DNA from 2 places in the Sinobaca sp. TMA16-18 genome. Region 2 is predicted to be linked to the other one. Evidence: riboswitches for the same ligand, from Rfam matches in the RefSeq annotation. Region 2 holds a riboswitch; the other holds the start of a gene.
What was found. A riboswitch is a leader RNA that binds a small molecule or an ion and turns the genes downstream of it on or off. The one in region 2 is predicted to bind thiamine pyrophosphate.

Region 1: linked by a shared signal. The riboswitch ahead of AC5W14_RS10485 (ABC transporter ATP-binding protein) and the one ahead of AC5W14_RS05300 (acetylornithine deacetylase) in region 2 are both predicted to bind thiamine pyrophosphate.

What each region holds. Positions count from the first base shown of each region.
Region 1 is NZ_JCAKFM010000005.1:38,782-46,745, reverse strand. Features, by position in the region: gene AC5W14_RS10510 (sigma-70 RNA polymerase sigma factor region 4 domain-containing protein) at 1-402, shown strand, start outside; gene AC5W14_RS10505 (helix-turn-helix domain-containing protein) at 417-662, shown strand; gene AC5W14_RS10500 (hypothetical protein) at 876-1,376, shown strand; gene AC5W14_RS10495 (ABC transporter substrate-binding protein) at 1,445-2,449, opposite strand; gene AC5W14_RS10490 (ABC transporter permease) at 2,449-3,213, opposite strand; gene AC5W14_RS10485 (ABC transporter ATP-binding protein) at 3,210-3,983, opposite strand; TPP riboswitch at 4,115-4,217, opposite strand; gene AC5W14_RS10480 (DUF1516 family protein) at 4,366-4,731, shown strand; gene AC5W14_RS10475 (potassium channel family protein) at 4,764-5,429, shown strand; gene AC5W14_RS10470 (Gfo/Idh/MocA family protein) at 5,482-6,552, opposite strand; gene AC5W14_RS10465 (ThuA domain-containing protein) at 6,580-7,332, opposite strand; partial or broken gene AC5W14_RS10460 (sugar ABC transporter permease) at 7,374-7,523, opposite strand; gene AC5W14_RS10455 (polysaccharide deacetylase family protein) at 7,793-7,964, shown strand, end outside.
Region 2 is NZ_JCAKFM010000002.1:317,041-325,004, reverse strand. Features, by position in the region: gene egtB (ergothioneine biosynthesis protein EgtB) at 1-363, shown strand, start outside; gene egtD (L-histidine N(alpha)-methyltransferase) at 364-1,332, shown strand; gene tenA (thiaminase II) at 1,375-2,043, opposite strand; gene AC5W14_RS05300 (acetylornithine deacetylase) at 2,046-3,326, opposite strand; TPP riboswitch at 3,411-3,513, opposite strand; gene corA (magnesium/cobalt transporter CorA) at 3,637-4,596, shown strand; gene AC5W14_RS05290 (pyruvate oxidase) at 4,684-6,396, shown strand; gene AC5W14_RS05285 (UvrD-helicase domain-containing protein) at 6,558-7,964, opposite strand, start outside.

The DNA of each region.
Region 1 (7,964 bases), on a different contig from region 2:
AAAGCACTGGATGAGGCGTTCAGGCAGTATCGGGAGGAAAAGAAATTAACAGCGTATATTTTAAAGTCTCTTCACTGGCATGCGGTGCAATTCGATAAGAAACAGCGGAAAATAGAAACCCTGCAGCCGCTGATTGTAGACAGTGATACGTGGGAAGAGCCGGTATGGGAGCCTCCTCTGTCTCCGCATGTTCTTGCCGAAGAGCTCGAAAACCGAAAGCTGTATGCCGCCTACCAGGCATTAACCCCGCATCAACAGTGGATATTACAAAAGAGCTACGCAGAGCAGATGAGGGATATTGATCTTTCCTATCTTACTAATGTGACGCCTCAGGCTATTTACCGCTCCAGGCATCAGGGACTTGCCAAACTTTACGCTTATATTACAGCGACCACCCATTAAAGGAGCGAGATACTATGACAGCATCTCTGTATGTATTAGCAGAAAAAGCCAAACAGCAGGACCGGGAGGCCATGTATGACTTCCTGCAGAAATTTGAGCCTTTTATTCAGAAATCATTGTCGCAGACCAAACCGCAGAACCGGGAAGACCTGCGCCAGGACCTCCGATTAAAGTGCATGGAATGTGTCCACCGCTTTGAACCGGGCCGGACGCCCGGGTTTTTCGAATTTGTCAGCACACTTGAGCATAATCAAAAATAACAGCAAAAGCGTTTCTTTTATCACTATTTCCTTTTTTATACGGAATAGGACCTATTATATGTCTTACATTTCAATATGATGACAGGGTCTTTAAGACTATATAACGCTTTGCAAATCCCCTTCTCATTCGGTGTCCGTTCGGCTTATACTAATAAATGACAACAAACCTGACATTTTAAACAGCAGCAGACGGGTATCGATTAAAGGGGGATTATGGTGAAAAATCGTTTTACATGGATGAAGTGGGGCATTCCATTTGTTATTGTTCTTACATTGGGATGGGCAACATATTATTTTGTTACTCCTACCTTCAGCCATCAGTACCAGCAGTTGACCGAACGTGTAGAAGTTGGCGTTAAATACACAAATCCCGAAGAATCTATTGTTTATATTCACCCCTACATCGAAAACCCGAACAGCGAGGAAATCACCTGTTATCATGATGACCAGTTCGTAGAGATACGTGTTCTTGATGAAGATGGCAATCACCTCGATGAGGCGGTTTCTATGGAAGAAAAACGTGGAGAATCTTCTACAGATGAAGAAGTATTAAAACCCGGCCAGAAAACAATGAACTCCACCTATTATAAAGTGGAACTTCCTGATAACGCTGATTCCATTCAGCTTATTTACAACGGTTCCGTTAAGGACAAGCATGGTATCGACCAACTAGAGGAAACGATAGATGTGAACCTGGACTACCTTATCATGTAGAACGGGTACCAGCTTCAGAAGATAAACCAAAACCGCTTCGGACTCCAAGAGAGCCCGAAGCGGTTTGTTTATTCTGCTATATTTACAAATATGTCCTCTGTGTCCGGTGTCTCGGAAATGTAATCCATTTCTACAAGCCAGCTGATCGTTTCCTCCCAGGATTCCCGGTCCTGGCTGCCAAAGGCTTCTTCTTCCGTTTCCATTTTCTCCATTAAAACATCCAGACTTTCTTCTTCCACTTCCCGTTCAAGCGGAAAATTTTCCTGATCTTCATTCTCAAACAGACTGTCCAGGCTTTCTTCCGGATGGTCTTTCATATATGTGTATCCTTTTTCCGCCGCGGTCCAGAACGCGTTAATTTTTTCTTCCTCTTCCGCCAGTTTTTCTTCGTTTGTAACGAGAACGAGCTCGTAAAAAGGCGGCACACCGTAATCCACCGGATCAAAGTATTCTACGGAAGTGCCGGCGTGTTCCAGCACCGGTACTTCATGGTTAATGTATGCGCCGCTTACCGCATCGGCCCGGTCGCTTACTAAAGAGGACTGCAGCTCAAAACCAATATCCACCAGATCAACTTCTTCAAACTGACCGCCATCATTTTCCACCATCGTTTCTACAATTGGTTCATTGACCGGTATCCCGGGGTATCCAACTGTCCGGCCTTCTAAATCTCTTGGTCGTTCTATGTCGGAGTCTGCTTTGTACACAACGTGATTAAGAGGAGACCTCACAATCGCCGCCACGCTTACTACAGGGATTCCTTCAGTCCGCGCTGTAATAACATCCGGCTGATAGGTAATGCCAAAGTCCACTTCTCCTGCAGCCGCCAGGTTCAAAGGATCCGTTGGATTGGTGGGGAACATAATATTTACGTCCAGGCCTGCTTCCTCGAAGTATCCGTTTTCCTGCGCGGTGTACAAGTAGCTGTGTACGGCATTAGGATACCAATCCAGCATAATGTCGACTTCCTGCAGCTCTTCATTCTCTGCCTGCTGTTCATTTTCACTCCCGCATCCTGCCAGCACAAATGCTCCTGCAGCAAGCAGCCCCACCTGTTTAATCCACCTTTTCATTATCTTCTTCCTCCCTTTTTTGTAGTCGCATATTCTACTGCTTTTACTGCCAAAAACAGGCCAATCCCTGCTAACGACAACAAAACGATTGGTGCAAATACGCCGGCTGCGTCCATCTGTGTCATCATCCTGCGGCTGAAATATCCAAGCCCTGCATCTGCGCCCAGCCACTCTCCAATTGCCGCACCGATGACGCTCAGCGTGACTGCCACTTTTAAGCCGGAATAGAACGAGGGCAGAGCCATCGGCACCTGGACCTTTCTGAAAATCTGCCAGCTCCCGGACCCCATGGTCCGAAGCAGGTCCTGCATATCCCGGCTCGCTGTCCGAAGACCGTCAAACGCCCCGACCGTAATTGGGAAAAAGGTGATCAACACCGTTACGGCGACTTTACTCCACATGGAATAGCCAAACCACAGTACAAATATTGGGGCTAGTGCAATAATTGGAATGGTCTGCGAGGTGATTAACAGAGGAAAAACACTCTTTTCCACCATCCGGCTCCGGCTCATCAACACCGCAATACCGACTCCACAAACGATGGAAATGCCAAGTCCGGTAACTATAACGAGAAGCGTGGCCGGCAGGTGTACAAGAAACAATATATCCGCAAGTTCCCACAGCCTCTGCAGCACCGCAGACGGTGCCGGCAGTATATAAGGCGTGTCATACCAGCGGGCTCCTGCCTCCCAGATGATAAAAAAAGCAGATGCGAGAAGAGCGGCTCCAGCATAGGAAATGCCTGCTCCTTTCCAGCCATTCATCGTAACTTCTCCTCCCTGCGCATTCGTTCAATCAATTCCCGCTTCAGCTTCAAGAGTTCCGGGTGATCCCGGGCACGCTCGTCTCTGGGTCTTGGCAGCGGTACCGCAATTTCGGTAAGGCGTCCTTCTATCGGCGGCTCGGTAAATAATAAAATGCGGTCGGATAAAAATAATGCTTCTTCTATGTCGTGGGTAATAAAAATAAGTGTCTGCCTCGAAGCCTGCCACTTTTCCAACAGCCATTCCTGCATCATAAAGCGGGTAATCGAATCAAGTGCGCTAAATGGTTCATCCAGCATTAAGATGTCGTTTCCTCCCACTACGGCGCGGAGAAAAGACACCCTCTGCCTCATCCCACCGGACAGTTCGTGAGGATACTTGCGTTCCAGGCCCCTGAGGCCGAATGCTTCCAGATGGGATGATACGCGCTGTTCGGCCTCCCTTTTGGAAAGGCCGTTTATTTCCAATGGCAGCATGCCATTTTCCAAAATGGTCCGCCAGGGCAGCAGCAGATCCTGCTGAGGCATGTAGCCGACCCTGCCAAGCCTTGTGGCCGAGCCGTGCAGAAGCACCGACCCCTTGTCCGGGTCGCTCAGCCCGGCGGCAAGCCGGAAGAACGTCGACTTTCCCGATCCGCTCGGTCCAAGCAGGCTGACAAATTCGCCTTTTTTCACTGTCCCTTGAACCTGCTTGAAGATCGGCGCTTCGGTAGTAGTATAGGCATAGGTAACGTCTCGAAATTCCAGTGCCGGTTCCTGCTCTTTATTCATTTCCCGCCCCCTTTTTTGTGTACCGTGCTCCCCCGGAACCTGCTCCATGCATACAAAAAAGCCGCTCCAGCAGAGGGAGCGGCGGAAAAGTCGTTCTATCATTAAAAACAGCACGAGCGGCTGCTTTTTCAGGTGAACATTCCGCACTTTCCTCCGCTGGTGTTATCCAGATCAGGTTCCAGGGTTAGGATGAATGTCATCCCTCTCAGCTTTGCAGCACCCCTAGTGCTTGTTGTATAAAATTGTCTTTGCTTCTTAAAGATAGCACATATTCGAAATGGTTCATACCGCGGGTTTTATTTCAGCAAAATCTCTGCTCCTGTAAAACCTGCACGCGTGATATGATGGAGAAAACGTCTACATTACATTAGGAGAGGCTCTTATGGCAGACACTATACTCACGATACATCTTATAGCCGTGGCGGCAGTTATTCTGCTTGCAGGCGCTGTTTATATATTTCACCGCACCAACATGAACCGGACCGCTATTCTGCTTCACTACGTGCTTCGATTTTCATACCTGCCGCTGCTTTTAACCGGCGGGCTTGTGCTTGGCCTTCGTCCTGTATATTTAGGCGGCCTGCTGAAGCTGGCCTGTGGATTGTTAAGTATCGGATTGATTGAAATTTACTTTGTCCAGTTATTTAAGAACACCGGACACCCTCTATTCGTCCGGTTTATGATAGGATTTGTATTATTTACTATTATTTTAGGATTACTGCTCCCCCAGGGCATTTATTTACTGTAAGGCGAATTTGACACATAAAGGAGCGTTTATCCATGCCAAAAAACAAAAAACAATTTGCTGTTATAGGCCTCGGCCGATTTGGAGGGAGTATCTGCCGGGAACTGTATCATTTAGGCTATGAAGTTCTTGCTATCGATCAGGATGAAGAAAAAGTAGATGAATATGTCGCATATGCTACCCAGACAGCCTGCATTGACTCCACTGACGAAAAAGCATTAAAATCTCTCGGCCTTGGCAACTTCGATCACGTTGTTGTCGCGATCGGCGACCATATTCAGGCAAGTGTGCTTACAACGCTTGTGTTAAAAGACATGAACGTTCCAATCGTCTGGGCAAAAGCCCAGAATAAATACCACCAGAAAGTGCTCGATAAGATCGGCGCTGACCGTGTGGTCCACCCGGAATTTGATATGGGAATCCGTGTAGCCCATAATATGACTTCGGAAAAGGTTATTGATTTTATCGACTTAAGCAACGATTACACGATTGTCGAAGTGTATGCTACGAAAAAACTGCACCGCAAAACGCTGATTGAATCCAATGTCCGGGCCTCCTATGGTGTGACGATTCTTGCGATCAAACGAAATGAGGACGTTAATGTGTCCCCGCGGCCCAACGATAGAATTGAGCAGGGAGATATGCTGATTGTTTTAGGTCATAAAGATGAGATCCGCCGTTTCGAAAATGAAGGCTTGTAGTTTTAAGAGGCTCCTACTGTAAAAAACCAGACCCCCGGAGGGCCTGGTTTTTTTAATAAGACTCTTCAAAGCTGGTTGGATTTTCTTCGAACCGTACGCTTTTTCCTGTTTCACTGCTTTCATATAGCGCCTCGACGATTTTTGTAACTTTCATGGCCTGCTCCGGTTTCACGATAAGTTCCGCTTCACCTGTACAGGAATCCACGAAATTATTCGCCTGATAGTATGGCTCTATATTATCGATTTTATTAATCTGGGCCGTGCTGTTTAACAGCGTTCCATATTTGGATTGATACAGCTCAAACGGAAAGAGCTGTAAACCGCCCTCAACTCCGGAAATACTGAGTTGTTCCGTATCTTCTTTTATATTAGCCGCCCAGGAACATTCCAGCTGCAGCGTAATGTCATTTTCGAATGTGATATACCCGGTTACATGGTCTTCCACGTTAAACGTATTCTGGTCAAACTGGCCCCACTCGTTCGTGAGATTCGGTGCTTTGCTTAACCGGTCGTACGTTTTGGCCATTACTTCCAGCGGCTTTGGGTCTCCAAGCAGCCACAGGGACAGATCCAGCAGGTGGCAGCCATAGTCAATCAGGCTTCCTCCGCCTTGCAGCTCTTTGTTTGTAAATACACCCCAGCCCGGAACTTTCCGGCGGCGCAGTGCCTGAAAACGACAGACGAGCGGGTCCCCGATTTCGTGGTTTTCCATCATCTGCTTGGCAATCTGGGCTTCCGGTCCAAAACGATAGTGGAAGGCAATTGCAAGAACCGAGCCTTTTTTTTCTGCAGCTTCTATCATACGCTCGCATTCTTCCGTTGTAATCGCCATCGGCTTTTCGCAGAGCACGTGAATGCCCCGGTTTAGAGCCTGCACAGCGATATCTGCATGAAACTTATTCGGCGTACAGATAACGACCGCATCCACGTCTCCAAGCATTCGTTCAATGTTGTGGTATACCCGGGCGATAGAAAAAGACGCCGCTACTTCCTGAGCCCGATCCTGATTAATATCGTATACGCCTTCTATTGATACCTTGTGTTCCAGCTGTTGAAAAGTGGGAATATGCCTTGACTGAGCGATTCCCCCTGCTCCAATGATGCCAATCTTTAGCTTGTCCATTAGTACTTACCCCCTCTAGTGTGGCCATCAGCGCCCGGCAGTGGCTTTAGTTGTCCCCTGCTCTTTACCGGCGATAGGCTCAAGCGGCTGAGCGTTGCCGTAAACCGGCTTTGGTGTAGCCAGTCCGGCTGCCCAGTATACGCCATTGCGTATCACGCGCTGAATGTCTGTATGGTAATACGTCGGATACGTCTCATGTCCCGGACGGAAATAAAATATTTTTCCCCGCCCGCGCTGAAAAGTGGCACCACTTCTAAATACTTCTCCACCTTCGAACCAGCTGACAAATATCAATTCCTCTGGTACAGGAATGTCAAAGTGTTCCCCATACATTTCTTCTTTCTCCAGCTCAATGAATTCTCCTAGACCTTCTGTGATAGGATGCGTCGGATTGACGACCCAGAGTCGTTCCTTTTCATCCGCTTCCCTCCACTTCAAGTCAAAGGAAGTACCCATCAGCTTCTTGAATATTTTCGAGAAATGGGCGGAATGCAGCACTACCAGCCCCATTCCTTCCAGTACCCGCTCTTTCACCCGTTCTGCGACCTCTTCGGTCACTTCATCATGAGCCTGATGGCCCCACCAGATAAGAACGTCCGTATTGTTTAGAACCTCTTCTGTTAATCCGTGCTCTGGTTCGTCCAATGTAGCCGTACTTACATCAAGCCCCTCTTCTTTCAGGAAACCTTGAATGGCCCCGTGGATTCCTTCCGGATAAATCGAAGAAACCACTTCGTTCTCTTTCTCGTGTCTGTTTTCGTTCCATACTACAATTTTCATAAAGGCCCCCTACAGTCATTATAATATATTTTCGTAATAAATTAACCTTTTGTTGCTTCGGCTGTGAGACCGGTCATGAGCCATTTCTGCAAAAATAGACATTTTTTTGCAATTGAAAGCGCAATAAATACGGATCCAGCAGCAAATCGGGTGAAATTATTAGAAAACCGATCATTTACAACATTAAATAATTTTTGAGTGAAAATGCATATTTTTAATTTATATCTTTCTACTATGTAAAACTCCCTTAACAGGATACCGAAACGTTTCGGATTACCATTAAATTATAGTAAGCGTTTTCAAAAAAAGCAAGCAGTATTTCCAGTAAGCAGAACAGTAGGCGCATCCCATCCTTTCCACTATACTAATAAAAGATGAAAAAAGAGGAGGAATCAGGATGCGGCAGTCCCCTTGAATTGCAAAAAAAGGAGCTGGGTCCAGCTTCCATACCGATCATGCATTGACGAATGCGGCGTCTCTTGTTCCCTCTGCAGAAAAGGCGGTTTTTTTAACCTTTGATGATGGACCAAGCCGCTGCACCCACCAGATTCTCGATATATTAAAAAACAAACAGGCAAAGGGAACTTTTTTCTGGCAGGGACGGCTTATTCATCCCCGGCGGCCTGCGCTGA
Region 2 (7,964 bases):
TCCCGCTGGGCCGGATTCCGGCTGCCTACAGAACAGGAATGGGAGCATGCTTTCCGTGATTATGCGACAGAGGGCCACTTTGTGGAAGCAGAAACCTATCATCCGGCTCCGGTACACAAACCGGAGCAGGTGTATGGCAACGTATGGGAATGGACAAGAAGTCCCTACTCTCCTTATCCAAATAACCGGCCACTGGAAGGCGCACTCGGAGAATACAATGCTAAATTTATGAGTAATCAGATGGTACTGCGCGGGGGTTCCTGCGCTACGCCTCAGTCTCACATCCGCTCTACGTACCGGAACTTCTTTCCACCTGAAAAACGCTGGCAGTTCAGCGGTATTCGTCTCGCCAGGGATGAATAAATGAAAAACACAAACCTTTCTTATACGTTAGTCGATCTGCAGCCTGAGGTGTCCTCTTTTAAAGATGATGTAATTGCCGGGCTTGGGCAAACGCATAAAACCCTTCCGGCTAAGCATTTTTACGATAAAACAGGAAGTGAATTGTTCAATGCTATTACAAAGCTTCCGGAATATTATGTAAGCCGGACAGAAATGGACATTCTGCATGATTTTGGTCCTGATATTGCTGAAGCGATAGGCGGACGGGCCCATATTATTGAATTGGGCAGCGGAAGCTTTGAAAAAATGAACCAGGTGCTCCCTTTTCTGGACGAACCTGCGGCCTATAAGCCGGTCGATATATCAATCAGCGCCCTTCAGGACACGGCAGAACACGTGCTGAAGCATTATCCGGCTTTGAAAGTGACCGGTATCTGTGCAGATTACACAAGCACGTTGGACTTTCTGAATGAGGATCCGGAAACGAATAAAACGATCTGTTTTCTCGGTTCTACTATCGGTAACTTTCAAAAGAAAGAAGCCTCCGCTTTTCTGCAGTCGCTCGGAATCGAACTGGCGGCCGGTGGACAGATCTTGATTGGCGTAGATCTAAAGAAAGATACTTCCCTTCTTCATAAAGCCTACAATGATGCCAAAGGTATTACGGCTGCCTTCAACTTAAATATTCTGGAGCGTATGAACAAAGAAATGAATGCAGGCATCAATGCTGCTGACTTTACGCATCATGCTTTTTACTCTGAGGAAAACGGACGAATCGAAATGCACCTCCAAAGCAGTAAAGAGCAGCTCATCTCCTTGGAAGGGCACACATTTCACTTCTCCAAGGGTGAAACCATTCATACGGAAAACTCACATAAATTTTCTGTTTCCGAATTTATGACTCTTGCCGAACAAGCTCATTTAAACGTTGAAACTTTTTGGACCGATGAAAACGAATGGTTTGGCGTGTTTTTGTTAAAAAGGCCATAGATAAGTAAAGAGAAAGCACAGCGGGTGCTTTCTCTTTTTCTGTTACAGCGGCCAGGTTTTATGATGATAAGCCATATCCCAGAATAAATATTCGAATTTTGTGGTCGTTAAAAAGATCTCTTCCAGTTTATCAAGTTCATGCTGCGGCTTTCCTTCTGCCAGTTCATCCAACAAAGCGATACACCACTCAGCAAGTTCCTGAAAACCGGGATCGCTGTACATTCGTATCCATTCCCCGTACAGTTCGTGCTCCGAAGCTCCGGGAATGCGGCTTAAATCCCGGCCGATTTCTGCGTAACTCCACATACACGGCAGCAGTGCTGCTGTTAGTTCAGCCAGTCCGCCGCTTTGCCCTTCATGCAGCATATACCTTGTATAAGCTAACGTCACCGGGGCTGCTTCTGCCTGCTCCAGTTCTTCTTCTCTAATATCCAGCTTGGCACTGTACTCCCGGTGCAGCTGCATTTCTTCATTCAGCGTAGACTGCAGCAGATCCGCAAACTCCCCCATCGTCTTCAATGTCCGGGCTTTCATCGTTCCCATCGCAAACAGTCGGGCATACTCTTTTAAATATAAATAGTCCTGAATCATAAAATAACGAAATGCTTCTTTGTCCAACGTGCCATCTCCCATCCCGGTAACAAATGGATGGCTGTGGTTTTTAGTCCAGATTGGCTGCAGCTTTTGCTGAAGCATATGGCTGAATGACATACCTATTCCTCCTTATTTTTTTCTGAATGCAGCCATTCGTATACATAAACGGCAAGCGTTCTCGTAAATGTAAGCAGCTGATCTACAGAAAGCTTTTCGTTCACCGCGTGGGCATTGGCAAGCGTGCCCGGGCCAAAGATAGCTGTCGGGATACCGGCATCACCAAGCCATCCTCCATCGGTTACGGTGGGAGAAACATCAAGGACCGCTTTTTCTCCCGATATTTTCTCCAGCGCTTTTGCGAGCATTGTTGTTCCCTGGTGCTCTTCATCCACCGAAAGCGACGGGAAGATTTCTCCCCGGTCTTCAATCATCGAGGTGCCGCCCCATTCAAACACGGGAGAATGACGTTTCAGCCAGGGATCTCCGAAAGCGACATTTCGTATATGTTCTTCTACTTCTGCGGCTGCCGATTCATGCGTTTCATCCGGATAAAAATGAACCGTCACCCAAAGCCGGCATTCATCTGCAACAAAAGCCGCGTGCCTTCCGCCTTCAATGACGGCCGGATTGATGGTATTGGCTCCAGCCGGAACACCCGGATAACTTTTTTCTACCGCCCACTGCCTTTCCAGCGTCTGCAGACCTTGAATAATCACCATCATTTTTTCAATCGCACTGGCTCCCTTGACCGCGCCTCCGGCATGGATCATATTCCGCCTCATCGCATCATGAAAGGTTTCCGGGCTTTTGATCGTAATCCATCCGGTAATGACACCGCCCTGGCCCTGGATATGAAGATCACTTGTATCTACAACGAGCGCATAGTCGGCCTCATAGCCGCGTCTGCAGCAAGCAAGCGTTCCTGCCTCTCCTACCTCTTCCCCGATAACCGATTGCAGCGTCAGGTCACCAGGCAGCTCTATCCCCTGTTCATGGAACATGCGGAGCACAAATAAAGCTCCTGCCAGTCCGCCTTTCATATCCGCTGCCCCGCGTCCCTGAATCCAGCCATTTTTTATTTCTGCCTGGTAAGGGTCTGTCTTCCACTCCGATCCTTCCACTTCTGCTGTATCTACATGGCCATTTAAAATAAGACTGTGGTAGTTGGCTGCATCGGTTCCTTTTTTCTTCGCCACCACATTCGGATCACCCGGATAAACGTCCCAGGTGTCGACCTCATAGTTCATTTCTTTTAAATATGAGGCAATAAAAGCTTGGATGCCTGCTGTATTTCTTGCCGGCGGCGCCGGGGTTTCATAAGAAATCAATGTTTTTACCAGTTCAATAAGATCTTCCTGTTTTTCTTCCATATGTGCTAACAGTCCGGATAATTCTGTCATTGTCTCTGCCTCCCCCATCAAATGGCTGATCCGTATACAACATACAAAAAAGCTTCTTCCCGAAAGAAGAAGCAAAGACAACGAAACCGTCTTCCGCTTCTTCCCTCCGCCGGTATGAACCAGATCAGGTAATAAGGGTCAAGGATTTCTCCTTTTCTCAGCTTATACAGCTCCCCTAGAAGTGACGCATGATTATTCATTTATGTCTTCCAGTAAATCACAGATTGCGTTTTCATACAACTGTATGTTTGATCTTCTGGCAAATAGGCTATTAGTATACGTTGGCTGAGATGCAGAGAGGAGCACACCCATGATTCGCACGATGGCTGTTACGATACATAATGAATGGAAAGAAAATGAAGATATCGCTGTACTGCTTGCAGATCACACGATTAAATGGTTCTGGGCCGATTTCAGGGACCCTTCAGAGCAGGAAGCCTCCCGCCTGGAAAAAGACTTCGCCTTTCACCCACTGGCTGTGGAAGACTGCTTTCATTCTATGCAGCGACCTAAATACGACCACTATGAAGAGTTTGAGTTTTTTGTTATCCATTCGCTTCAGAAGGATACCTTTGCTAAAAAAGAAGTAGACATTTTTTCCGGCCGTAACTTTGTCGTAACTTTTCACTTGAGCGCCTCTCCGGAAATAGATGCCGTTTGGAAACAGGCCCGGACCTCGGCTGATGTCCGTGAAAATGGCGCGACTTATATTGTGTATTCTGTTATTGATAAAATAGTCGATGCGTATTTTCCGCCTCTTTATCAAATGGAAGACCGCCTGAACGAAATTGAAGAAAAAGATACGGACAAAACGTACGGTGCTTTAATTGATGAGGTATTTGATATCCGCGGGGACCTGCTGCAGCTGCGCCGGACTATCGTTCCGATGCGGGATCTGCTTTATCGGATGCTCGACCTTCGTCTTGAGCTTATCACCGAGCATAAAGCGTACTACCGGGATGTGTATGATCATTTATTAAAACAGACTGAGCTTATTCAATCCAACCATGAGATGACTTCTGATATGCGGGACAATTACCAGACAATTAACTCCAATCGAATGAACGAAATTATGATGACTTTGACTATTGTTTCCACTATTTTTATTCCGCTTACCTTTATTGCCGGATTGTATGGGATGAACTTTACGAACATGCCGGAGCTGACAGCAGATAACGGCTACTTTATCACGCTTGCGGCAATGGCCGGCATGGCCGCTGTCCTGCTGCTTTTGTTTAAATGGAAAGGCTGGTTTAACATTTTTAAGTAACATTGGACCTCTCAAAGGATTGTTTAAGAGTTCGGGAACAGGGAATTGTTTATCCTATACACTACTATGAAACGGGGGGATGTTCCAATGCTTGAACAAACAGCTGGTAAACAGGTGATCGACCTATTACACACGTGGAAGGTAGAACGGATTTTTGGTATGCCCGGCGATTCTATCAATGAATTGATGGAAGAGCTTCGGAAACAGGAAAACATTCGTTTCATTCAAATACGACACGAAGAAACAGGAGCACTTGCGGCCTCGGCACATGCCAAGCTTACTCACCAGATCGGTGTCTGTTTATCCATTGCCGGTCCCGGAGCCGTCCATCTGCAGAACGGACTGTATGACGCAAAAAAAGATAAAGTCCCGGTTCTCGCTATTGTTGGACAGATCAGCAGCACAATGGTTGGTACCGATCACTTTCAGGAACTAAAGCTTGAAGCGATGTTTGAAGACGTAGCCGTATACAACCGACGCGTCCAAACAGCCGAACAACTTCCGGATATGCTTAATCAGGCCATTCGTACGGCTTACGCGCAAAAAGGCCCCGCCGTTCTTATTGTACCGGATGACTTATTCGGTCAGAAGGTTAAATCAAAAGAAGGTCTGACGTCTCCGGTATACGCTTCTCCTGTAATCCGTCCGGAAGAAAAAGACCTTAAAGAAGCAGTAGCATACATGCACGAATCGAAAAAACCCGCAATCCTGGTTGGGAAAGGCGCGGAAGGCGCGGCCGAAGAAGTATTGGCTTTCGCCGAAAAAATCAAAGCCCCTATCATCGTCTCCCTTCCGGCTAAAGGCATGATTCCGGATGATCATCCGCAGAATATGGGCCAGCTCGGACAGCTCGGTACAAAGCCATCCTATGAAGCTATTCAGGAAGCCGACCTGCTGCTTCTGCTCGGAACTGCATTTCCCTACCGTGAATTTCTCCCGGAGGACACGCCTGCCGTCCAGATTGATATCGATCCTTCTGTCATTGGCAAATATTATCCGTCCCGGGTCGGCCTCATTGGAGACTTGCGCGCCATCCTCCCCTGGTTCACGAATGGCCTGGAAGAAAAAGAGGATGATTTTCTGCAAAGCTATATTAAAAAACGGAAAAGCTGGAATGAAGAACTCCAGCAGGACATCGATAAAGAAACAAAGCTCCTGCAGCCCCAGCAGGCGATTGCTGAAATACAGAACATTCTGGAAGAAGATGCTATTATTTCCCTTGATGTCGGCAGTATTACGGTTTGGACCGCCCGCTACCTCCGTCTGAAAAAGCAAAAAATAGTTGTCTCGTCCTGGCTGGCGACGATGGGCTGCTCCCTGCCCGGAGCGATTGCCGCCAAGCTTGCTTTTCCGGAACGACAGGTGATCGGTATTGTCGGAGACGGCGGTTTTTCGATGGGAATGCAGGATTTTGTGACTGCTGTAAAATATAAACTACCTCTTATTATGGTTGTATTTAATAATGAAAAACTTTCAATGATTGAATTTGAACAACAGGCGATGGGCAACCAGCCTGCAGCAACAGATATCAGTGACATCGACTACGCCGCGTTTGCCCGTGCCTGCGGCGGCATCGGTTACACCGCTGATTCGCGGGAAGAGCTCAGACATGCGTTGAAGCAGGCATCCACCAGTGAAGTCCCGGTTGTAATTGATGCTCATGTCGAACATATTCCGCCGCTTCCCGGCAAAGTGTCCTATCACCAGGGCATTCAATATGGCCAGTATATGATCAAAAGCATGTTTTCCAAAGGGTCCACTACGATTCCACCTATCAAAAAAGGCCTAAAGCGGCTTTGATCCCGCTTTAGGCTTTTTCTTTTTGACTATCCTTAAAAGCCCCTGGGGCTTAACGGATGTGTCCGCTTCCGTTTCTTCAGGTTACGGCATCGGAAGCTGGGCTTCCTGCGCGAACCTTCCAGAAATCTCCACAGCTTATCAGAACTCTTATCCTTTTCTAATTACCTTCTGTTGTTTCTTCTTTGCGCGATAATCACTTCTTTTTCGCCTTTTTCCATTTTTGATTTACAGATAGGGCATGTTTTTTCCTGAAGCGTATCGTCTTCCTGGGTTTGAATTTTCACCCATACGATACAATCGTCGTTTGTGCATAACCATGCTTTTACTATTTTTCTTTCTTCCGGCTGCTGTTCCATGGGTTGTCTCCTTTTTTGGGTTGCATGTGGGAAAGCCTCTAAAAAAAATCGGGATACTTCCACTGCTTTTCCACGATATTGGGCGGGGGAACCGATATAGAGCTCTTCTTTTGCCCTTGTAATAGCGACATAAGCTAAGCGTCGTTCCTCCTCAATTGCTTTTTCTTCACTTTCATTGCTTTTCTTTATAAAATCTCCACATCCGGCAGATTTAACCGCCGTGCTGTGCGGCAGGATCGTTTCCGATGCGCCGATTAAATATACTACTGGAAATTCCAGTCCTTTTGCCCGGTGAATTGTCATCAGGGACACTGCATCTGTTTTGGCGGCCTGTGTTTTTTTCTGCATGCCTTTATACATTTCCACCATATCATCCACAAAGGATACAAAAGCCAGAACCGAATCAAAACGGCCGGCGGACGATTCCAATTCATCGAGCGTTTCTTTCACGCCTTCTTTATGCATCGTTTCCGCCTGGGCTTCATTGGCTTCCAGGTATGCGTCATAAAATGCTTCACGCATTTTCTTTATTGCCTGCTTTGGCTTCATCGGTTTCAGCTGTTTGAGCAGACGCTCTCTCTCCTGCAGCTTGCTCACCTGAAAAGTTCGCAGCCCGCCGAGAGACTCAAGCAGCTCCAGCGGCTCCGCCTGTTCTCCGACAGCTTCCAACCGTTTGATGTGAAGCATTCCTTTTTCCCTGTTAATAAATAACGTCGGCAGCACTTCAGGCAGCGCATCGTTATAATATGGATTTAAAGCAAGCCGCAGATGATCCATCACCGCTTTGATCGGCCACTGATTATAAAACATCTGATCCACTGTCGTAAAAGACAAGAAAGGAATCTGATGGAGCGTCAGCTGCTCAAACATAGCGCGGCTCACACTGGCAGTTCGGTGAAGGATGGCAAAATCGGCAAAAGAACGGCTGCCATTCTGCACTTTATGAAGAATATCAGCCGCGGCCAGCTTCGCTTCTTCATCTGTCGTTTCCGCCCGGAAATAAAGCGGATATGTTTGGGATAAAGCTGTAGACTTGAGCGTCTTTTCCCGTCGGTTCGTATTATGGCGGATAACTTCATTTCCCAATCCTGTAATAGGCGACGTTGACCGGTAATTAATATCTAGTGTGGCGATTTCTGCTGTTGGAAATTCCTTATCAAATTCCAGGATAATTTCACTTTGCGCTCCATTAAAGGAATAAATCGTCTGATC